Regions from separate parts of the Kosakonia calanthes genome, predicted to be linked through region 1. Evidence: predicted binding sites of a transcription regulator. Region 1 holds the regulator's gene; the other holds the start of a gene.
What was found. Region 1 encodes sigma-54, which starts transcription at its own class of promoters, with help from an activator protein. Its sites were predicted from a motif close to GTTGGCACANNTTTCGCTNT; they were not measured.
Positions count from the first base shown of each region.

Region 2: a site for sigma-54 is predicted at 3,672-3,691, ahead of AAEY27_RS17485 (gamma-glutamyltransferase family protein). Genes of this name have one in related genera too.

Region 1 is NZ_CP151800.1:585,174-596,028, reverse strand. Features, by position in the region: gene ibaG (BolA family iron metabolism protein IbaG) at 1-123, opposite strand, end outside; gene mlaB (lipid asymmetry maintenance protein MlaB) at 250-543, opposite strand; gene mlaC (phospholipid-binding protein MlaC) at 540-1,178, opposite strand; gene mlaD (outer membrane lipid asymmetry maintenance protein MlaD) at 1,195-1,746, opposite strand; gene mlaE (lipid asymmetry maintenance ABC transporter permease subunit MlaE) at 1,751-2,533, opposite strand; gene mlaF (phospholipid ABC transporter ATP-binding protein MlaF) at 2,541-3,353, opposite strand; gene AAEY27_RS02655 (calcium/sodium antiporter) at 3,584-4,558, shown strand; gene kdsD (arabinose-5-phosphate isomerase KdsD) at 4,572-5,558, shown strand; gene kdsC (3-deoxy-manno-octulosonate-8-phosphatase KdsC) at 5,573-6,139, shown strand; gene lptC (LPS export ABC transporter periplasmic protein LptC) at 6,136-6,711, shown strand; gene lptA (lipopolysaccharide ABC transporter substrate-binding protein LptA) at 6,680-7,240, shown strand; gene lptB (LPS export ABC transporter ATP-binding protein) at 7,247-7,972, shown strand; gene rpoN (RNA polymerase factor sigma-54) at 8,021-9,454, shown strand; gene hpf (ribosome hibernation promoting factor) at 9,477-9,764, shown strand; gene ptsN (PTS IIA-like nitrogen regulatory protein PtsN) at 9,845-10,336, shown strand; gene rapZ (RNase adapter RapZ) at 10,382-10,855, shown strand, end outside.
Region 2 is NZ_CP151800.1:3,705,459-3,716,313, forward strand. Features, by position in the region: gene AAEY27_RS17455 (ABC transporter ATP-binding protein) at 1-21, opposite strand, end outside; gene AAEY27_RS17460 (ABC transporter ATP-binding protein) at 18-1,031, opposite strand; gene AAEY27_RS17465 (FadR/GntR family transcriptional regulator) at 1,028-1,744, opposite strand; gene AAEY27_RS17470 (hypothetical protein) at 2,083-2,223, shown strand; gene arsC (glutaredoxin-dependent arsenate reductase) at 2,220-2,645, shown strand; gene AAEY27_RS17480 (NAD(P)-dependent oxidoreductase) at 2,742-3,620, opposite strand; gene AAEY27_RS17485 (gamma-glutamyltransferase family protein) at 3,728-5,311, shown strand; gene cysH (phosphoadenosine phosphosulfate reductase) at 5,522-6,256, opposite strand; gene cysI (assimilatory sulfite reductase (NADPH) hemoprotein subunit) at 6,429-8,141, opposite strand; gene cysJ (NADPH-dependent assimilatory sulfite reductase flavoprotein subunit) at 8,141-9,946, opposite strand; gene queD (6-carboxytetrahydropterin synthase QueD) at 10,250-10,615, shown strand; gene AAEY27_RS17510 (SDR family NAD(P)-dependent oxidoreductase) at 10,669-10,855, opposite strand, start outside.

The DNA.
Region 1 (10,855 bases):
GCTCATGCCATCAAAAATTTCACCCACAGCGACAACCTGAAAATGGCTGCCATCGCCAGTGACGTGGGCTTCCTGGAGAGAGAGTGCTTCCATCAGCACGGTCTGGATTTCATGATTTTCCATGGGTGTAAATATCATCTAATAGTGAAAACAGTCACACATCTTAGAGGAAAGTGACGTTGTCTTAAACAAGCAAAAAGCCCCATCAACAGAATGAATGGGGCTTTGGTTAGTAACGCGTTGAAAAAGTTAGCGAGGCAATACATTCTGAGGCAGATTGTACAGCGCGGCGAGCGTCATGACATTTTCGCTCATGCCCGAAAGCATGACGTCAACGCCCTGCTTTTTCCCCTGCGCAACAAGATGAACCAATAGCGCGACGCCTGCGGTATCAACACGCGTTACGCCGTGCAAATCGATACAGGTCACGCCCTTCATCGCTTCCTCACGCGCATCCCATAAGGGATTTAACACATCCTGATCCAGCTCACCCAGCAATGCCAGGCGTTCGCCATCACGCGACCAGCTTAACTGCTGGGTCATTGTTTTTTCTCGTCCAGGGTGATTTTCTGGCGGGAAATAGATTTCAGCTCAGCAGTCAGACCGTCGATGCCTTTGGTTCGCAGCAGATCGCTCCACTCATTCTGCTTGGTGGTGATCATACTCACCCCTTCCGCGATCATGTCGTAAGCCTGCCAGTTACCGCTTTGGGTATTTTTACGCCACTGGAAGTCCAGGCGTACCGGCGGGCGGCCATTGGGATCGACAATGGTGACGCGGATCGGCACGATCGTCGCGTCGCCCAGCGGTTGCTCAGGCGCAATTTGATAAGTCTGACCATGGTAAAGCGCCAGCGCCTGGCCGTAGGCCTGTTTCAGGTACTCACGAAAGGCAGTGAAGTAGGCTTCACGCTGCGCCGGAGTCGCTTCTTTGTAATAGCGTCCCAAAACCAGCGCACCAGCATATTTCACCTGCACATACGGCAATAATTCTTGATCAACAACTTCACGCAGATAATCCGGGTTTGCCCGGATCTGCGGCTGCTCGTTTTTAAGTCGATCAAACGTTTTCTTTGCCGCATCTTGCATGGCGGCGTAAGGGTTACTTTGGTCGGCAGCGAAAGTGGTGCCAAGCGGTGCAACAACCAGTAGAGCAACCATTAATAGACGTTTAAACATGCGTCTGTTCTCCTCGTTAATTTGTCTGACCAGCAGACGGTGCCGCTTGAGTATTCCCTTCATCTTGCGCGGGCGCATCGCCTGAATTCTTATTGTCACCGCCTTTACTGTTGTAAAGGAATTGTCCAATCAGATCCTCAAGCACCATCGCGGACTTAGTGTCCTGGATTGTGCTGCCTTCTTTAAGCATAGATGTTCCCATCTCAGGATCGTCAAACCCGACGTTCAGCGCCAGGTATTGCTCGCCCAGCAAACCGGAAGTTCGGATAGCCAACGAGCTTGTATCAGGGATTTGGTTATAACGATCTTCGATATCCATCGTGACACGTGGAAGATAGGTTTTCGGATCAAGAGCAATATCAGCAACGCGGCCAATCACCACCCCGCCGATGCGCACCGGCGAGTTCGCTTTCAAACCGCCAATGTTGTCGAACGTCGCATAAACACGGTACGTCGGTTCTGTACGGATTGAGGCGACATCTGCCGCTTTCAGGCAGATAAAGAGCGCGGCCAATAACGCCAGCAGGAGGAAAACGCCGACCCAAATTTCACTTTTTTTCGTTTGCATGAACTCAATTCCCAAACATCAATGCGGTGAGCACAAAATCAAGGCCGAGCACGGCCAGCGAGGAGTGCACAACGGTACGTGTTGTTGCCCGGCTGATCCCGGCCGAAGTCGGGATCGCATCGTAACCGTTAAACAACGCAATCCAGGTCACGGTGATAGCGAACACCACGCTTTTAATCAGGCAGTTAGCCAGATCCCTACGCAAGTCGACGGCGTTCTGCATCGCGGTCCAGAAGAAACCTGTATCAATGCCTTTCCAGTTAACGCCAACCAGTGAACCACCCCAAATGCCAACCGCGACAAAGATAATTGTCAGCAGCGGCAACGAGATAACGCCGGCCCAAAAGCGTGGTGAAATAACCCGTCGCAGCGGATCGACCGCCATCATTTCAAGGCTTGAAAGCTGCTCTGTGGCACGCATTAAACCGATCTCGGCGGTCAGCGCTGAACCTGCGCGTCCGGCAAACAGCAGCGCGGCAACCACCGGCCCCAGCTCGCGCAACAGCGACAGCGCCACCAGCATACCGAGGCTCGTTTCTGCGCTGTAAGTGGTCAGCACCAGGTAACCCTGGAGGCCGAGCACCATACCGATAAACACGCCGGAAACGATAATGATGAGCATCGACAGCACGCCGACATTATAGAGCTGGCGTATCAGTAGCGGCGCATGCTTGCGAAACTCCGGCTTGCCAACCACCGCGTTGAAGAGCATCAAACCAGCGCGCCCGAACGTCGCGATCGTTTTGATCCCGCGATGTCCAAGCGCTGCCAGTGCATTTAACAGCATGAGCGTCTTAACTCCCTGTTTCTAATAAATCTTGCTGGTACTCGCCAGCAGGATAGCGGAATGGCACCGGACCATCAGCAATGCCATCAAGGAACTGACGCACGCGAGGATCGCTATTTTCCTGTAACCCTTGCGCGCTGCCGTGGGCGACAATTTTCCGGTCCGCAACAATATAGGCATGATCCGCGATGCTCAATACTTCGGGCACGTCATGGGAGACCACGATACAAGTGACCCCCAGCGCGCTGTTCAGTTCGGAAATCAATTTGACCAGCACGCCCATGGTGATCGGATCCTGGCCCACAAAGGGCTCATCAAACATGATCAGATCCGGCTCCAGCGCGATTGCCCGCGCCAGCGCAGCCCGTCGCGCCATACCGCCTGAAAGCTCTGAGGGCATCAGTTTTGCCGCGCCGCGCAAACCGACCGCTTCCAGTTTCATCATCACCGTGCTGTGCAGAAGTGCCGGTGGCAACGTGGTGTGCTCACGCAAAGGATAGGCGACGTTGTCGAAAACGTTCATATCGGTGAACAGCGCGCCGGATTGAAAGAGCATGCTCATTCTTTTGCGCACGGTGAACAGACGCGAACGCGTCATCGCCGGCACGTTTTCGCCATCGAATAAGATTTCGCCGCTGTCAGGCGGGATTTGCCCGCCAATCAGGCGCAGCAATGTGGTTTTACCGATCCCTGACGGCCCCATGATGGCGGTGATTTTACCGCGCGGTACCGTCAGTGAAATGTTGTCGAAGATGGGGCGGCTGCCGCGAGAGAAGCTGACGCCACGAACATCGACCAAATCCGCCACTGTCTGGCTCATTTCCTCTTCCTTATAAGCCCTGTCGGCTGCAAGCATGACGCTTGATAACATCACGAACCCAACATTTTTACAGAATATTACCTGCTGAGGTTAGCGAAAGCTGGCATTTGTTTTACTTTTGAGCCGCATAAAGTCAAAATTAGGAATCATTACGCTACGCGGAAATCCCGGTGTTACCCGGCATGGCAGCCTGCGGACCGGCAAAATTATACCTTAAGAAAGGACTTTAGATGCTCTTAGCGACGGCGCTATTGATAATTGGTTTACTTCTGGTGGTCTACAGTGCCGATCGTCTGGTGTTTGCCGCGTCGATTCTCTGCCGCGCATTAGGCGTCCCGCCGTTGATTATCGGCATGACCGTGGTCAGCATCGGCACGTCGCTGCCAGAAATCATTACTTCCGTCGCTGCGGCGATGCATGGCCAGTTGGATCTGGCTATCGGCACCGCCATCGGTTCAAACATCACCAATATCCTATTAATCCTCGGCGTTGCCGCCCTGTTGCACCCTTTTACTGTCCATTCCGATATTCTGCGTCGCGAATTGCCGCTAACCTTAGTAGCCAGCCTGTTGGCGGGGGCTGTGCTATATGATGGTCAGCTCACGCCCATTGACGGCATCTTTTTACTGTTATTAGCCGTGCTATGGCTGGTGTTCATTGTTAAAATTGCCCGCCTGGCTGAACGCCAGGGCAACGACAGCCTCACACGTGAGCAGTTAGCCGAACTGCCGCGCGATGGCAGTTTGTCGGTTGCCTGCCTGTGGCTGGGCGTCGCATTAATTATTATGCCGATGGCAACGCGCATGGTGGTGGACAACGCCACCGTCGTCGCAAACTACTTCGCCATCAGCGAACTCACCATCGGCCTGACGGTTATCGCTATCGGCACTGGGCTTCCTGAGCTGGCAACGGCCATTGCGGGTGCCCGCAAAGGTGAAGACGATATCGCCATTGGCAATATCATTGGCTCCAACATATTTAACATCGCTATCGTGCTGGGCTTGCCCGCATTGATAGCGCCAGGCAGTTTCAACCCGATGGCGTTCACGCGTGATTATGGGGTGATGTTGCTGGTCAGCGCCCTTTTCGCCCTTATCTGCTGGCGGCGTAAGCAAATCAGCAAAGGCGTTGGCGCGCTGTTGTTCGGCGGGTTTATCTTATGGCTGGCGATGCTCTACTGGCTGTCGCCGCTTTTGACTGGATAATCGGATACGCACTATGTCGCAAATAGATTTGCAGCCGGGTTTTGACTTTCAACAAGCAGGCAAAGATGTCCTGGAGATTGAACGTGAAGGCCTCGCACAGCTGGATCAATACATCAATCAGGACTTCACCCAGGCATGTGAAAAAATGTTTTACTGCGCCGGAAAAGTCGTCGTAATGGGGATGGGCAAATCCGGTCATATCGGCAGAAAAATGGCGGCGACCTTCGCCAGCACCGGCACTCCCTCGTTTTTCGTGCATCCCGGCGAGGCCGCTCATGGCGATCTGGGGATGGTCAGCCCCCAGGATGTGGTGATTGCGCTATCTAACTCCGGCGAGTCCAATGAGATCCTCGCGCTGATCCCGGTGCTCAAACGCCTGAAAGTTTCCCTGATTTGCATTACCAGCCGCCCGGAAAGCAGCATGGCGCGCGCGGCGGATATTCATCTGTGCGTAAAAGTGCCGAAAGAAGCTTGCCCGCTGGGTCTTGCGCCGACGTCAAGCACCACTGCCGCGCTGGTCATGGGTGATGCGTTAGCCGTGGCGTTACTGAAGGCGCGCGGTTTCACCGCCGAAGATTTTGCGCTCTCCCACCCCGGCGGCGCACTGGGTCGTAAACTGCTGTTGCGCGTTAATGACATTATGCATACCGGCGATGAGATCCCTCATGTCAGCAAAGAAGCCAGCCTGCGCGATGCGTTGCTTGAGATCACCCGTAAAAATTTGGGTATGACGGTTATCTGCGATGATCTGATGAAGATCGAAGGCGTCTTCACCGATGGTGACTTGCGTCGCGTGTTTGATATGGGTGGCGATGTGCGCAGTCTGGGGATTGCTGATGTCATGACGCCCGGCGGCATACGTGTACGTCCGAATATCCTGGCGGTCGATGCCCTGAACTTAATGCAATCCCGACACATTACCTCCGTCATGGTTGCCGATGGCGACCAGTTGCTGGGTGTGTTACATATGCATGATTTGCTGCGCGCTGGCGTGGTGTAAAGAAGGACATGAGAATGAGTAATGCTGGCGCGTCGCTTGCCACCTGTTATGGGCCGGTAAGCACGCAAGTCATGGAAAAGGCGGAGAAAATTCGCCTGCTGATCCTGGATGTCGATGGCGTCTTATCCGATGGGCTCATCTATATGGGCAACAACGGCGAAGAGCTAAAAGCGTTCAACGTTCGCGATGGTTACGGGATTCGCAGCGCGCTCACTTCCGGCATTGATATTGCGATCATTACCGGACGTAAAGCTAAACTGGTAGAAGACCGCTGCGAGACGCTGGGGATCGCGCATCTGTATCAAGGTCAGTCGGATAAACTTTTCGCTTACCGGGAGTTATTGACCAAGCTGGCGCTGACACCCGAGCAAGTGGCCTACATCGGCGACGATTTGATCGACTGGCCGGTGATGGCGGAAATTGGCTTAAGCGTTGCTGTGGCCGATGCGCACCCGCTGCTGCTGCCACGCGCGGATTACGTCACGCGTATCAACGGTGGTCGTGGCGCAGTGCGTGAAGTTTGCGATTTACTGCTGCTGGCGCAGGGCAAGTTGGATGAGGCCAAAGGGCAATCAATATGAGTAAAACCAGACGTTGGGTCATTATTTTGCTGGCACTGGCCGCACTGGTACTGATTGGTATTAACCTCACCGCTCAGGATGAGCCGGAACAAGCCGCCACCAATAGCGCGGATCCGACGTACAAGAGCAAACACACGGATACCGTGGTCTACAGCCCAGAAGGCGCGCTGAACTATCGCTTGATCGCGCAAAACGTCGAGTATTTTTCCGCTGAGGGCATTAGCTGGTTCGCCCAGCCGGTATTAACAACGTTCGATCAGGACAAAGTGCCGACCTGGTCTATCAAATCGGATAAGGCAAAGCTGACCGAAGACAGAATGCTTTATCTTTATGGACATGTTGAAGTCAACGCGCTGACCGCAGATGCACAACTTCGAAAAATCACCACGGATAACGCCCAGATTAACCTGGTAACGCAGGATGTTACCTCCAACGATCAGGTCACGTTATACGGAACTACATTTAATTCCACCGGCCTGAAAATGCGCGGCAATTTACGCAGCAAAAACGCCGAGCTGATTGAAAAGGTTAGAAGCTCCTATGAAATTCAAAACAAACAAACGCAGCCTTAATCTTATCCTGGCCAGTACGCTTTTGGCCGTCGCGCTTCCGGCACTCGCCGTGACCGGGGATACCGACCAGCCTATCCATATCGACTCCGATCAGCAGTCGCTGGATATGCAAGGCAACATTGTCACCTTCACCGGTAATGTCGTGGTGACGCAAGGGACGATCAAAATCAACGCCGATAAAGTCGTCGTCACGCGCCCTGGCGGCGAGCAAGGCAAAGAGATCATCGACGGTTACGGCAATCCCGCAACGTTCTACCAGATGCAGGACAACGGCAAACCGGTGAAAGGCCACTCTTCGCAGATGCATTACGAGCTGGAAAAAGATTTCGTCGTGCTGACCGGTAACGCCTACCTTGAGCAGTTGGACAGCAACATTGCTGGCGACAAAATCACCTATCTGGTGAAAGAGCAGAAAATGCAAGCGTTCAGCGAAAAAGGCAAACGCGTGACCACGGTACTGGTACCGTCGCAGTTGCAGGACAAGAGCAATAACTCCGCCACCGCTCCGGCGCAAAAAAAGAGTAACTAATTCGTTATGGCAACATTAACTGCAAAAAATCTCGCCAAGGCTTACAAAGGCCGTCGCGTGGTTGAGGATGTTAGTCTGAGCGTTAACTCAGGCGAAATTGTCGGGCTGCTTGGCCCTAACGGTGCAGGTAAAACCACCACTTTCTATATGGTTGTGGGGATTGTGTCGCGGGATGCGGGCAACATCATCATTGATGATGAAGATATCAGCCTGCTGCCATTGCATGCGCGCGCGCGTCGCGGCATCGGCTATTTGCCGCAGGAAGCGTCGATTTTCCGCCGCCTGAGCGTCTACGACAACCTGATGGCGGTGCTGCAAATTCGTGATGATTTAACCGCCGAACAGCGTGAAGATCGCGCCAATGAGCTGATGGAAGAGTTCCATATCGAGCATCTGCGCGACAGCATGGGCCAATCGCTTTCCGGTGGCGAACGTCGACGTGTGGAAATTGCTCGCGCGCTGGCGGCGAACCCGAAATTTATTTTACTCGATGAGCCATTTGCGGGCGTTGACCCAATTTCGGTTATCGATATTAAACGTATCATTGAACACCTGCGCGACAGCGGCCTGGGCGTGTTGATTACTGACCACAATGTTCGCGAAACGCTGGCAGTGTGTGAACGTGCTTATATCGTCAGTCAGGGGCATTTGATCGCGCACGGCACACCGCAGCAAATCCTTGAAGACGAACACGTTAAGCGCGTATATCTTGGGGAAGACTTCAGACTCTGATAGGGTAGGGTTTATTGACGTTTTTTGTCGGAGAGTGCTGCTCTGAATATGAAGCAAGGTTTGCAACTAAGGCTTAGCCAACAGCTAGCCATGACGCCACAACTGCAACAGGCCATCCGTCTGTTGCAGTTGTCCACGTTGGAACTTCAGCAGGAACTTCAGCAAGCGCTGGAGAGTAATCCGCTGCTGGAACAAACCGACCTTCATGAAGAAGTGGATAACCAACAAACCCAGGAAAACGAAGGCCTGGACACCGTCGACGCACTCGAACAGAAAGAGATGCCCGACGAGCTGCCGCTGGACGCCAGCTGGGATGAGATTTACACCGCAGGCACCCCTTCCGGCAGCAGCAGTGATTATATTGATGACGAGCTGCCGATTTACCAAGGCGAAACCACGCAATCTCTGCAAGATTATCTGATGTGGCAGGTGCAACTGACGCCGTTTTCCGATACTGACCGCGCTATCGCGACCTCCATTGTTGATGCCGTTGACGATACCGGTTATCTCACCGTGTCGCTGGAAGAGGTGCTGGAAAGTATGGGCAACGAAGACGTCGGTCTTGATGAAGTGGAAGCGGTGCTCAAGCGCATCCAACGCTTCGACCCGGTCGGCGTGGCGGCGCGGGATCTGCGCGACTGCCTGTTAGTGCAACTTTCCCAGTTCGCGAAAGACACGCCGTGGTGTGAAGAAGCCCGGCTTATCATCTGCGATCATCTGGATCTGCTCGCCAATCACGATTTCCGCACGTTAATGCGCGTCACGCGCCTGAAAGAAGATGTGTTGAAAGAAGCGGTCAATCTGATCCAATCTCTGGATCCGCGCCCTGGTCAGTCGATCCAAACTGGCGAACCGGAATATGTCATTCCTGATGTGCTGGTGCGCAAGCATAACGGGCGCTGGACCGTGGAGTTAAACTCCGACAGTATCCCGCGTCTGCAAATCAACCAGCAATATGCCGCAATGGGCAGTGGCGCGCGTAATGACGCCGACACGCAGTTCATTCGCAGTAACTTGCAGGAAGCGAAGTGGTTGATCAAAAGCCTGGAAAGCCGCAATGACACCCTGTTACGCGTCAGTCGCTGCATTGTCGAGCAGCAACAAGCGTTCTTTGAGCAGGGTGAAGAATTTATGAAGCCGATGGTGCTGGCAGATATCGCCCAAGCCGTCGAGATGCACGAATCCACCATTTCCCGTGTGACGACGCAGAAGTACCTGCACAGCCCTCGCGGCATTTTTGAATTGAAGTATTTCTTCTCCAGCCATGTGAATACCGAAGGCGGCGGCGAAGCTTCGTCCACGGCTATTCGCGCACTGGTGAAGAAATTGATCGCCGCAGAAAACCCTGCAAAACCACTGAGCGACAGTAAGCTGACGACCATACTTTCCGATCAGGGAATTATGGTGGCGCGGCGCACCGTCGCGAAGTATCGAGAATCTTTATCCATTCCGCCGTCAAATCAGCGCAAACAGTTGGTTTGACCCAACCGATAAGGAAGACACTATGCAGCTTAACATCACAGGACAAAACGTCGAGATCACCGATGCTCTGCGCGAATTTGTGAACAGTAAATTCGCCAAGCTCGAGCAGTATTTCGAAAGGATCAATCAGGTCTATATTGTGTTGAAAGTGGAGAAAGTGACTCACATCTCGGATGCCACCTTGCATGTCAACGGAGGTGAATTGCATGCCAGTGCGGAAGGGCAGGACATGTATGCTGCTATCGATGGTTTAATTGATAAACTTTCGCGGCAGTTAAACAAACATAAAGATAAACTGAAACAACACTAATTGTCCGGGCGTCCGTCTGGCGCGTTGCACCCCGCCGCAACCCGGCTGGGTGCTGGCTTCGACGCCGCTTAGGTGAAATTATGATGAATAACGATTCCGCTCTTCAACTGAGCAATGTCCTTAACCAGGAATGTACCCGTAGCGGCGTTCACTGCCAGAGTAAAAAACGTGCTCTGGAAATCATCAGTGAACTGGCGGCAAAACAGTTGGGTCTGCCGCCGCAGGTCGTCTTCGAGGCGATCCTTACGCGTGAAAAAATGGGCAGTACCGGCATTGGTAACGGTATCGCCATTCCACACGGTAAGCTCGAGGAAGACACGCTGCGCGCCGTTGGCGTTTTTGTGCAACTCGAAACGCCCATTGCTTTCGACGCTATCGATAATCAACCCGTCGATCTGCTGTTTGCGTTGTTAGTACCAGCCGATCAAACCAAAACGCATCTACATACGCTTTCGCTGGTCGCCAAGCGACTGGCGGATAAAACCATCTGTCGGCGCCTGCGCAGCGCGCAAACTGATGAAGAGCTGTATCAGATAATCACGCAGACGGAAGGCGAGAGTGATGATGCGTAACGGGGTAACACGCTTTTTATCAGTCGTTCTGAGGAGAAATGGCCCATGGTCCTGATGATCGTCAGTGGTCGTTCGGGTTCAGGGAAATCCGTGGCGCTACGTGCACTGGAAGACATGGGTTTCTACTGTGTCGATAACCTGCCGGTGGTGCTGTTGCCTGAGTTGGCGCAAACGCTCGCCGACCGTCAGATTTCCGCCGCCGTCAGTATCGACGTGCGTAACATGCCGGAATCACCGGAAATCTTTGAGCAGGCAATGAGCAATCTGCCGGAGGCCTTCTCTCCGCAACTGTTGTTTCTTGATGCTGACCGTAACACGTTGATCCGCCGTTATAGCGATACGCGACGCCTGCACCCGCTCTCCAGCAAAAATCTGTCTCTGGAAAGCGCCATCGATGAAGAGAGTAATTTGCTGGAGCCGCTGCGTTCCCGCGCGGACCTGATTGTCGATACCTCGGAAATGTCAGTGCATGAGCTGGCTGAAATGCTGCGTACGCGCTTGCTCGGCAAACGCGAGCGC
Region 2 (10,855 bases), 1.7 Mb from region 1:
TTCTAAAATGGGTGTACTCATGCGGTTTCTCCCAACGCAATATGCTGTTCAAGGGGAACACGGAAACAGGCGACCTGATGGCCCCGCCCCTGCGGCTGTAGCGCGGGTTTTTCCTCGTGGCAACGCGTCTGCGCAAACGGGCAGCGAGTCGCGAAACGGCAGCCTTTCGGCATCGCTTCCGGCAGCGGTACCGATCCGGGAATGGTGGAAAGCTGGCCTTTGCGCGCGCCGAGTGAAGGGATCGAACCCATCAAACCGATGGTGTACGGATGTTGTGGATCGGCAAAAATCGCCTCGACGCTGCCCTGTTCAACCACTTGCCCGGCGTACATCACCGCCACTTGTTGGGCGACTTCGGCAACGACGCCGAGATCGTGGGTGATCATCAGCACCGCCGTGCCGGTGTCGGCTTTCAGGGTGTTGAGCAGCGCGAGGATCTGCGCCTGAATGGTCACATCCAGCGCGGTGGTCGGTTCATCGGCAATCAGCAGGCGCGGGTTATTGATCAGCGCCATCGCAATCATCACGCGCTGGCGCATACCGCCGGAAAGCTGGTGCGGATAGGCTTTGAGGCGCATTTCTGGCGCGGGGATTTGCACTTTTTCGAGGATCTGTAGCGCGACGTCCAGCGCCGCTTTGCGCGGCACATGCTGGTGGCGCATCACCGCTTCACTGAGCTGATCGCCCAGCGTAAACGCCGGGTTCAGGGAGGTCATCGGCTCCTGGAAAATCATCGCCAGCGCGTTGCCGCGAAGGTCGGCGTATTCGCGCGGGGAAAGCTGGCGCAAATTGTGTTCGCGAAACTGCATTTCACCACTGATGATCTGCGCGCTGGCGGGCAACAACCCCATCAGTGCCAGCGACGTGATGCTTTTGCCGCAGCCGGATTCGCCCACCAGCGCCAGCGTTTCGCCGCTTTTGACGGTCAGCGAAATACCGTCCAGCACGCTGACCGGCGATCCGGCAAATTGCACCTTCAGGTTGTGCAAACGCAGCACCGGCGCGGCGTCTTTAAAAGGGATCGTCGTCATGGCGTCTCGTCCTCAAGATGAATGGCCTGGGTCAGGGCATGTTGCAGATCAAGCAAGTGTTCACGCATCGCCGTTGCCGCCGCTTTCGGCTGGCGATCCCGAATAGCCTGCATGATGCGGTGGTGATGATCGTTGTAGCGATCGACCTTGGCTGGCGTGCGCGCAAGTTCGCGCAGATGCTGCCAGGCGGGTTCGCGACGTACCGCGTCGAGGGTGTCGAAAAGGCCGAGCATCAAGCGGTTGCCCGCCGCTTCGGCGATGGCCCGGTGAAACGCGCTGTCCCACAGCTCATTCAGATCCGGGTCGTCCGGGCTGACGTTATCGATGCGCTCCAGCATGCGCTGCATCAGCGCCACGTTTTCCGGGCTGGCACGCAACGCCGCCAGCCGCGCAAGGCCTGGCTCGATTTGCAAGCGGGCTTCCATCACTTCCAGCATGTTGGTTTGCTGCACCAGCCCTTGCAGCGCAATCGGCGTGACCGGCGCGGTTGGGCCGGTAAACGTGCCTTTGCCCTGCTTGCGCCAAATGCGCCCCTCTTCTTCCAGCACGTCGAGCGCGCGGCGCACTTCACGGCGCCCGACGCCCAGCGTTTCAGCGAGTTCACGTTCAGTGGGCAATGGAGTCCCTGGTGTTGACTCATGTTGGTGGATCAGCCCACGAAGTTGTTCAAGCGCTGTACTGGAATTCGCCAGATAGCGTGACGGTTTTTCCATATTGGTTCATCCGCGTTTCGCGTTTTATTTTTCTTTAATTACAGAAAGTTAAATTTAAATCGTTCTGTATACCCCGCAGTGGATTAAGCAATTAGCGAACCAATCCGCTATTGGTTCGGTCATATTTTTGAAATTTTTGTTAATGCTTTGATTTGATAATGTTTATTTTTTGGCGAGGCATGAGGATAGATTTAGTACACGCAGACGCGGAAAGGTGGACATGCACTGTTTGCGTGCAGGCGACGCACTAAAAGGGGGGATTCACTCTGCCGTGGTGAAGGAAAAAAGTTACATTACCCCCCTTCGCTGGGGGAAATGACACGCTGATGGAGTAGAGGATGTTACTGACTGGCGTTATTTTTTTGTTCACCCTGGTGCTGGATGAATCCGGCTTTTTCGAATGGTCGGCGCTGTTCGCTAACAATGGCGGCACTGGCGCTGCGCCTCTCTTTTTAATTAGCGATGAGATTTCGTTATGAGCACTATCACCATTTATCACAATCCGGCCTGCGGCACGTCGCGCAATACGCTGGAGATGATCCGTAACAGCGGCGTGGAGCCCACCATTATTCTTTACCTTGAGACACCGCCGTCGCGCGACGAACTGGTGAAGCTCATTGCCGATATGGGAATTTCGGTGCGGGCGCTACTGCGCAGTAATGTTGAACCGTATGCGCAACTGGGGCTGGCGGAAGACCGGTTTACCGACGACGAGTTGCTGGATTTTATGCTGCAACAGCCGATTCTGATTAACCGCCCTATCGTGGTGACGCCGCTCGGTACGCGCTTGTGCCGCCCTTCGGAAGGGGTACTCGATATTCTGCCGGGCGGCCTGAAAGGAGCATTCAGCAAAGAAGACGGGGAACAGGTCACCGACGCGTCCGGCAAACGGATTAAATAAAAGAAGTGCCCGGTGGCGCTGCGCTTATCAGGCCTACGGGGAAGTATGTCGGTTTTGTAGGCCGGGTAAGGCGAAGCCGTCACCCGGCTAAAGGGTTTAAATCTGCCCGGCGCGGCGGGCGGCGGTGCGGGAAAGCGCGGCCCAATCCAGGTGCCCTTCATCATGGGCCAGGCTTTCCACATGCGCGGCGCGCAATGTCCCGGCCAGCGCCAGCGGCACATTCACCCGTTCGGCGGCGTCCTGCGCCAGGCGCACATCTTTTAGCCCCAGCGCCAGCTTAAACCCGGCGGGCTCGAAAGTGTCGGTGGCAATCGCCTGCCCGTATCCTTTGTAAACCGGCGCGGCGAACAGCGAAGAGGTGATCAAATCGATAAACTCGCCTTTATCGACCTCATACCCCTGCACCAATGCAACGGCTTCGCTCATCGCGCCAATCGCGCTGGCAATCATAAAGTTCACGGCGAGCTTCGTCGCGCTGGCCTGCTCCGGGCGATCGCCCAAATACCAGGTTTTCTGCCCGAGCACATCCAGCAGCGGCTGCACGTTTGCCAACAATGCACTGTCGCCAGCGGCCAGAATCGTGAGCTGCCCCGCTTCGGCGACATTCACCCGCCCCAGCACCGGGGCCGCGAGATAACCGACATTCCGCGCCTGGTGCAATTGCGCCAGTTCCACCGCCAGTGCAACGGAAATTGACGCCATATTCACATGAATGGCACCCGGTTTCAGGGTCGCCAGCACATTGCCCTCCAACAGCGTGCTGCGCGTGGCGTTATCGTCCGCCAGCATGGAGATCAGCACGTCGGCATCCGTTGCCGCTTCCGCCGCCGTTGCGGCATTCACCGCTCCCCGTTCCGCCAGTTTCGCCGCAGGCCCGGCAGAGCGGTTCCAGCCCTGCACGTTATACCCCGCTTTCAGCAAATTCGCCGCCATCGGCAGCCCCATGGTGCCAAGCCCAAGAAACGCAATTTTCATAACAGATCTCCTGTTGTTAACCGGTAACTCTTTTCAGTGTAATGGCATTAACCTGGAACAGCTCTTGCTTAGCTTTTTTATTCAACTGCAAAAAAGGAAGCGAGACGATGCAAAGTAATATGGCCCCCTGCGGAATGGCGGTAACGCCGCACCATCTCGCCAGTGAGTCGGCGCTCTCGGTGTTGCGCCACGGCGGCGACGCCATTGAAGCGATGGTGGCGGCAGCGGCAACCATTGCGGTGGTTTATCCCCATATGAACGGCATTGGCGGCGATGGCTTTTGGCTGATTGTCCCACCGGAGGGAGAACCGCTGGCTATTGATGCCAGCGGCGCGGCCGGGCAACTGGCGACAACCGCGTTTTACGCCGATCACGCGCAGATTCCCCATCGCGGCCCGCTGGCGGCGTTAACGGTGCCCGGCACGCTCAGCGGCTGGGATGAAGCGCTGAAGGTTTCCGCGTCGCTCGGCGGCGGGCAGTTGCCGCTGTCGCGCCTGCTGGCGGACGCCATTCGTTATGCCGCAGACGGTATTCCCGTCACCCAATCGCAGGCCAGCGCCACGCAGGCGAAATACCCAGAGTTGGTAGATGTTCCTGGTTTTGCGCCAACCTTCCTGCCTGACGGGGAAATTCCCACCGCGGGCAGCCGTTTTTGCCAGCCGAAACTGGCGCGCACGCTGACCCGCCTTGCCACCGATGGGCTGGAGAGCTTTTATCGCGGCTCACTCGCGCAGCTAATGGCGAGCGAAATGCAGACGCTGGGCTTGCCGGTGACGGCGCAGGATCTGGCGAACCACCGCGCGCAGCGTCGCGTTCCCCTCAAACTGGCGCATAGCCAGGGCGAGGTTTTCAATATGACGCCGCCGACACAGGGGCTGGTTTCGCTGGCGATCCTCGGCATTACCGATCATCTGGAGATGGCGCAAGCCAATGAAGTGCAGACCATTCATCGTATTGTCGAGGCCACCAAAAAAGCCTTTGGCCTGCGCGATCGCTATATCACCGATCCGCGCCATGTGACGCTGCCGGTGCAAAGCCTGCTGGAGCAGACGCCGCTGGAAGTGCTGGCCGCCAGCATTGATGAGCAGCGTGCCGCGCCCTGGGGCCAGGGCAAAGGGCCGGGCGATACGGTGTGGATGGGCGTGGTGGATAAAAATGGCCTGGCCGTGTCGTTTATCCAGAGTATTTATCACGAGTTTGGTAGCGGCGTGGTGCTACCGGAAAGCGGCGTGCTGCTGCAAAACCGCGGCGCGGCCTTTAGCCTCGATCCGTCGCATTTGCTGGCGTTGATGCCCGGCAAACAACCGTTCCACACCTTAAACCCGGCGGCCGCGCGGCTGAAAGATGGCCGCACGATGGTTTACGGTACGATGGGCGGCGACGGTCAACCGCAAACGCAGGCGGCGATTTTTACCCGCCATATCATGCAGGGGATGCCATTACAGGAAGCGGTTTGCGCCCCGCGTTGGTTGCTCGGGCGCACCTGGGGCCAGACGTCCGATAGCCTGAAGCTGGAGGGGCGTTTTAGCGAAGAGACATTCCAGGCGCTGCGCGCGCGGGGCCACGATGTTGAGTGGCTGCCGGGTTTAAGCGAAGCGACCGGGCATGCCGGGGCGATTGTGCGTCATGCCAACGGCATGCTGGAAGGGGCATTCGATCCGCGCAGCAACGGCAGCGCGGCGGGGTTTTAGGGTTTGATTGCCGGATGGCGCTGAAACGCTTATCCGGCCTACGGAGCGCGGCACGCATTTGGTAGGCCGGATAAGGCGAAGCCGCCATCCGGCACATTCCGCGATGTCGGCTTCGATCGCCGGATGGCGCTGGCGCTTATCCGGCCTACGAGGCGCGGCACGGGTTTGGTAGGCCGGATAAGGCGAAGCCGCCATCCGGCAAAACGCGCATTAACCTTCGTGCAGCCCGCATTCGCGTTTCAGGCCGAAGAAGCGGGTTTCTTCTTCCGCCATGCCCGGTTCCCATTTGCGGGTGGTGTGGGTATCGCCGACCGACAGGTAACCCTGATCCCACAGCGGGTGATAATTCAGCCCGTGTTTTTGCAGGTACTGATACACCGTGCGGTTGTCCCAGTCGATGATCGGCAGCACTTTGAACACGCCGCGTTGAATTGCCAGCACCGGCAGTGTCGCACGGCTACCGGATTGCTCGCGGCGCAGCCCGGCAAACCAGGTTTGCGCGTTCAGATCGCTCAGCGCACGGTTCATCGGCTCGACTTTGTTGATCTGGTTGTACTTCTCAATCCCCTCGACGCCCTGCTCCCACAATTTGCCGTAGCGCGCTTCTTGCCACGCCGGGCTTTGCTCTGCGCGATAAACCTTGAGGTTCAGCTTGAGCTTGTCCGTCAGTTCATCAATAAACTGGTAGGTTTCCGGGAACAGATAGCCGGTATCCGTCAAGATCACCGGGATACCCGGGCAAACCTGATTCACCAGATGCAGGCTGACCGCCGCCTGAATACCAAAACTGGATGAGAGCACATATTCACCCGGCAGGTTTTCCAGTGCCCAGGCCACGCGCGCTTCGGCGGTGAGTTTCTCAAGCTGCGCGTTGGTTTCGGCAAGCTGAAGAATGCGATCCACTTTCGGCAGGTCGTTGAGGGCGTTCAGATCGAGTTTGGACATAAGTTCCTCACTGTTTTCTTTGCCGGATGGCGGCTTCGCCTTATCCGGCCTACAAAACCATTGACGGCATCCCGTGAGCCGGATGGCGCTTCGCTTATCCGGCCTACAAACCGTTGGCGGCATACCGTAGGCCGGATAAGGCGTTTACGCCGCCATCCGGCATTCAGTTACGTTATTCCCAAAAATCCCGCGCCGGATCGAGCACCGGGCGGATGATTCCGGCGCGAACGGTGAAATCGCCGAAGCCTTCATCCCCTTCACGCTCATGCGCCCAGCGATCGACCAACGTGTCGATCTCGCTGAGAATTTCCGCTTCCGTGATGTTTTCGCGGTACATACGCGGAATACGCGTGCCGATGCGGTTGCCGCCGATATGCAGGTTATAACGCCCCGGCGCTTTACCGACGAGGCCGATTTCCGCCAGCATCGCGCGGCCACAGCCGTTCGGGCAGCCTGTTACGCGCAATACAATGTGATCGTCGCCAACGCCGTGTTTTTCCATTACCGATTCGACTTTATCGACGAACGATGGCAGGAAACGTTCGGCTTCCGCCATCGCCAGCGGGCAGGTCGGGAACGACACACAGGCCATTGAGTTTTCACGCTGCGGTTTCACTGCGTCCATCAGCCCGTGGCTGCGCGCCAGTTTCTCGATCTTCGCTTTCTGGCTTTCCGGCACGCCCGCGACAATCAGGTTCTGGTTGGCCGTTAAACGGAAATCGCCTTTATGGATCTTAGCAATTTCCAGCAGACCGGTTTTCAGCGGGCGGCCTGGATAATCCAGAATGCGGCCATTTTCGATAAACAGCGTCAGGTGCCATTTATTGTCAATGCCTTTCACCCAGCCGATACGATCGCCACGCCCGGTAAATTCATACGGACGGATCGGTTCGAATTTAATACCTGCGCGGCGCTCAACTTCTTCTTTGAAGGTTTCAACGCCGACGCGCTCCAGCGTGTATTTGGTTTTCGCGTTTTTGCGATCGGTACGGTTGCCCCAATCGCGCTGCGTGGTAACGACCGCTTCGGCCACTGCCAGCGTGTGCGCCAGCGGCAGGTAACCAAACTCGCTCGCCGTGCGGGCGTACGTTTTCTTATTACCGTGCTCAATGGAAAGCCCGCCGCCCACCAGCAGGTTAAAGCCCACCAGCTTGCCGTTCTCCGCCACGGCGATAAAGTTCATGTCGTTGGCGTGCAGATCCACATCGTTTTGCGGCGGGATCACTACCGTGGTTTTGAACTTACGCGGCAAGTAAGTTTTGCCCAGAATCGGCTCTTCGTCGGTGGTCGCGACTTTCTCGGCATCGTGCCAAATCTCCGCATAAGCGCGGGTGCGCGGCAGCAGATGCTCAGAGAGTTTTTTCGCCCACTCGTACGCTTCCGCGTGCAGTTGCGATTCGATCGGGTTCGAGGTGCACAGCACGTTACGGTTAACGTCGTTGGCGGTGGCCAGCGCGTCCAGCCCGACTTCGTGCAACATCTGATGCGCCGGTTTGACGTTCTTTTTCAGAATGCCGTGAAACTGGAATGTCTGGCGGTTGGTCAGGCGAATACTGCCGTAGATTGTTTTATCGTCGGCAAATTTATCAATCGACAGCCACTGCTTCGGTGTAATGATGCCGCCCGGCAGACGGCAACGCAGCATCATGGCGTGGCGCGGTTCGAGTTTTTGCTCGGCGCGTTCGGCGCGAATGTCGCGGTCATCCTGCTGGTACATGCCGTGAAAACGGATCAGCAGGAAGTTATCGCCGTTGAAGCCGCCGGTCAGACCGTCGTGCAAATCTTCTGCAATGGTGCCGCGCAGATAGTTGCTTTCAAGCTTCAGGCGCTCGGCGTCGGCCAGTTTGCCTTCGACCACCAGTGGGCCGGGGTGTTTATCGCTCATTAGTAGACATCTCGCTGATAACGGCGCTCAACGCGCAGCTCACTTAAAAATTCATCCGCCGTTTCGGTATCCATGCCACCGAACTCGGCAATCACGTCCAGTAAAGCCTGCTCAACGTCTTTCGCCATGCGATTGGCGTCGCCGCAGACATAAATGTGCGCGCCGTCATTAATCCAGCGCCACAGTTCCGCGCCTTGTTCGCGCAGTTTGTCTTGTACGTAGACTTTTTCTTTTTGATCGCGGGACCACGCCAAATCGATGCGATTCAGCAGGCCCTCTTTCACATAACGCTGCCACTCCACCTGATAGAGGAAATCCTCGGTGAAGTGCGGGTTGCCAAAGAACAGCCAGTTTTTGCCTGGCGCTTCATCGGCGGCGCGCTGCTGAATAAAGGCGCGAAACGGCGCAATGCCGGTGCCTGGGCCAATCATAATCACCGGTGTTTCCGGGTTGGCAGGCAGGCGGAAGTTATCGTTATGCTCAATAAACACCCGTACTTCGCCGTCTTCTTCCACGCGTTCGGCGAGGAAGCTCGACGCACCGCCCGCGCGGGCGCGGCCTTCAATGTCAAAACGCACGACACCGACGGTGACATGCACTTCGCTTTCCACTTCCGCTTGCGAAGAGGCAATCGAATAAAGGCGCGGCGTCAGCGGGCGCAGCAAGTCGATCAGCGCTTGCGCGTCCAGTTGCGCCGGCGAAAAACGCACCATATCAACAATAGGCGTTGTGGCGGCGTAATGCTGCAATTGGGCTTTATCGCCCACCAGCGGCAGCAGCGATTCACTGCGTGTCAGAGTGGCGTAATTTTCGACGATGTTGGCGGTGTTCACCGTCAGCTCGAAGTGCCATTGCAACGCTTCTGAAAGCGCCTGCGTTTTGCCATCGACTGTGACTTGCTCGTCGCCTTTCAACCACAGCAGTTCAACCAGCTCTTTGACCAGCGCCGGATCGTTCTGATACCAGACGCCGAGCGCGTCGCCCGGCTGGTAGCGCAGGCCGGAATCGCCGAGATCGATTTCGATATGGCGAACATCTTTTTCTGAGTTGCGACCGGTGATTTTCTGGTTGATCGAAAGATTCGCGGTGAGCGGCGCTTCTTTGGTGTAAGGGCTGGAGAACACTTCATTGACCGCGCCGGTGGTACTTGCGAGTGCTTGCCCAGGCGTTGCGGCCGGTGCGCGGGCTTTCAATACGTCTACCACGCGGGCGCGCCATTCGGCGGCGGCGGGTTGGTATTCAACATCGGCATCCACGCGATCTAACAGGCGCTCGGCACCGAGTTCCGCCAGTTTGCTGTCGAAATCTTTCCCGGCCTGGCAGAAGAATTCATACGAGGTGTCGCCAAGACCAAAGACCGCAAAGGCGGTGCCGTCGAGTTTCGGCGCTTTTTTCGAGAACAGGAATTTGTGCAGCGCGACGGCTTCTTCCGGCGCTTCCCCTTCCCCCTGGGTGGACGCGACAATCACCAGCAATTTTTCGTTGGCGATCTGTTTGAATTTGTAGTCGCCCGCGTTGACCAAATTGACGTTGAGCTTCGCCGCCAGCAGATCGTCACGCAGCGCTTCGGCGACGCGGCGCGCATTGCCGGTCTGCGACGCGGAAATCAGGGTGATGGACGGTGTTTCTGCAACCGGTGCGGGCGTGGCAACCGCAGTGCCGGGCTGCTGGTTCAGCATGCCCCAGAAATAGCCAGAAACCCAGGCGAGCTGGGTGGGAGTTAAATCAGTGGTGGCTGCCTGAAGGCGCGCCAGTTGCTCCGGGTTTAACGGGAGCAACGCGGAAGATGGGGCCAGGGTCGTCATGCGTCGTTATGTTCCAGTAGCAAAGCTGTTTTTATAGTTTGAAAAACAGAAGAGAATGTAAGGTTAACGGCGGGGATAATAACAATTAAAGAAAGGTTGGAAATAATAAATAACCAAAAGAACTAACCTGTTTTAGCTATAGTTATTAACAGTAAAACCGGTTGAATAACTGACTGAATTGTATTGATAAATTCACCATGCTGCGATGTTGCGCCCGTTGTCATCACTTTTAGTGATTTTAATTAATGCTAAAAAAGGTCATTTCCGCTACCATTCGGCGGTTTTTTGTCAGCCTGAGAGTTCATTATGTCGACCACCTTGTTTAAAGATTTCACCTTCGAAGCCGCTCATCATTTGCCGCACGTCCCGCAGGGGCACAAATGCGGTCGTCTGCATGGCCACTCTTTTATGGTGCGCCTGGAGATAACCGGCGAGGTGGATCCTTATACCGGCTGGATTATGGACTTCGCCGAATTGAAAGCGGCATTTAAACCGCTTTACGACCGACTGGATCACTACTATCTGAACGAGATCCCAGGGCTTGAAAACCCGACCAGCGAAGTACTGGCGAAATGGATTTGGGACCAGATGAAGCCGATTGTGCCGTTGCTGAGCGCGGTGATGATTAAAGAAACCTGCACCGCAGGCTGTGTCTATCGCGGGGAGTAATCCCGCCGCCAGCCATTTCCCCTTTTCAGGAAATGGCTGACAACTATCGCGCATTAACGCACCAGAAAACCGCCGTCCACCGCCAGCACGTGGCCATTGACATAATCGGATGCGCGGCTGGCGAGGAAAATCATCGCACCCATTAAATCCGGCTTATCGCCCCAGCGATTCGCCGGAATATGATCTAATACCCAACGATTGGTTTTCGCTTTACTGCGTGTAACGCGGGTAATATCGGTG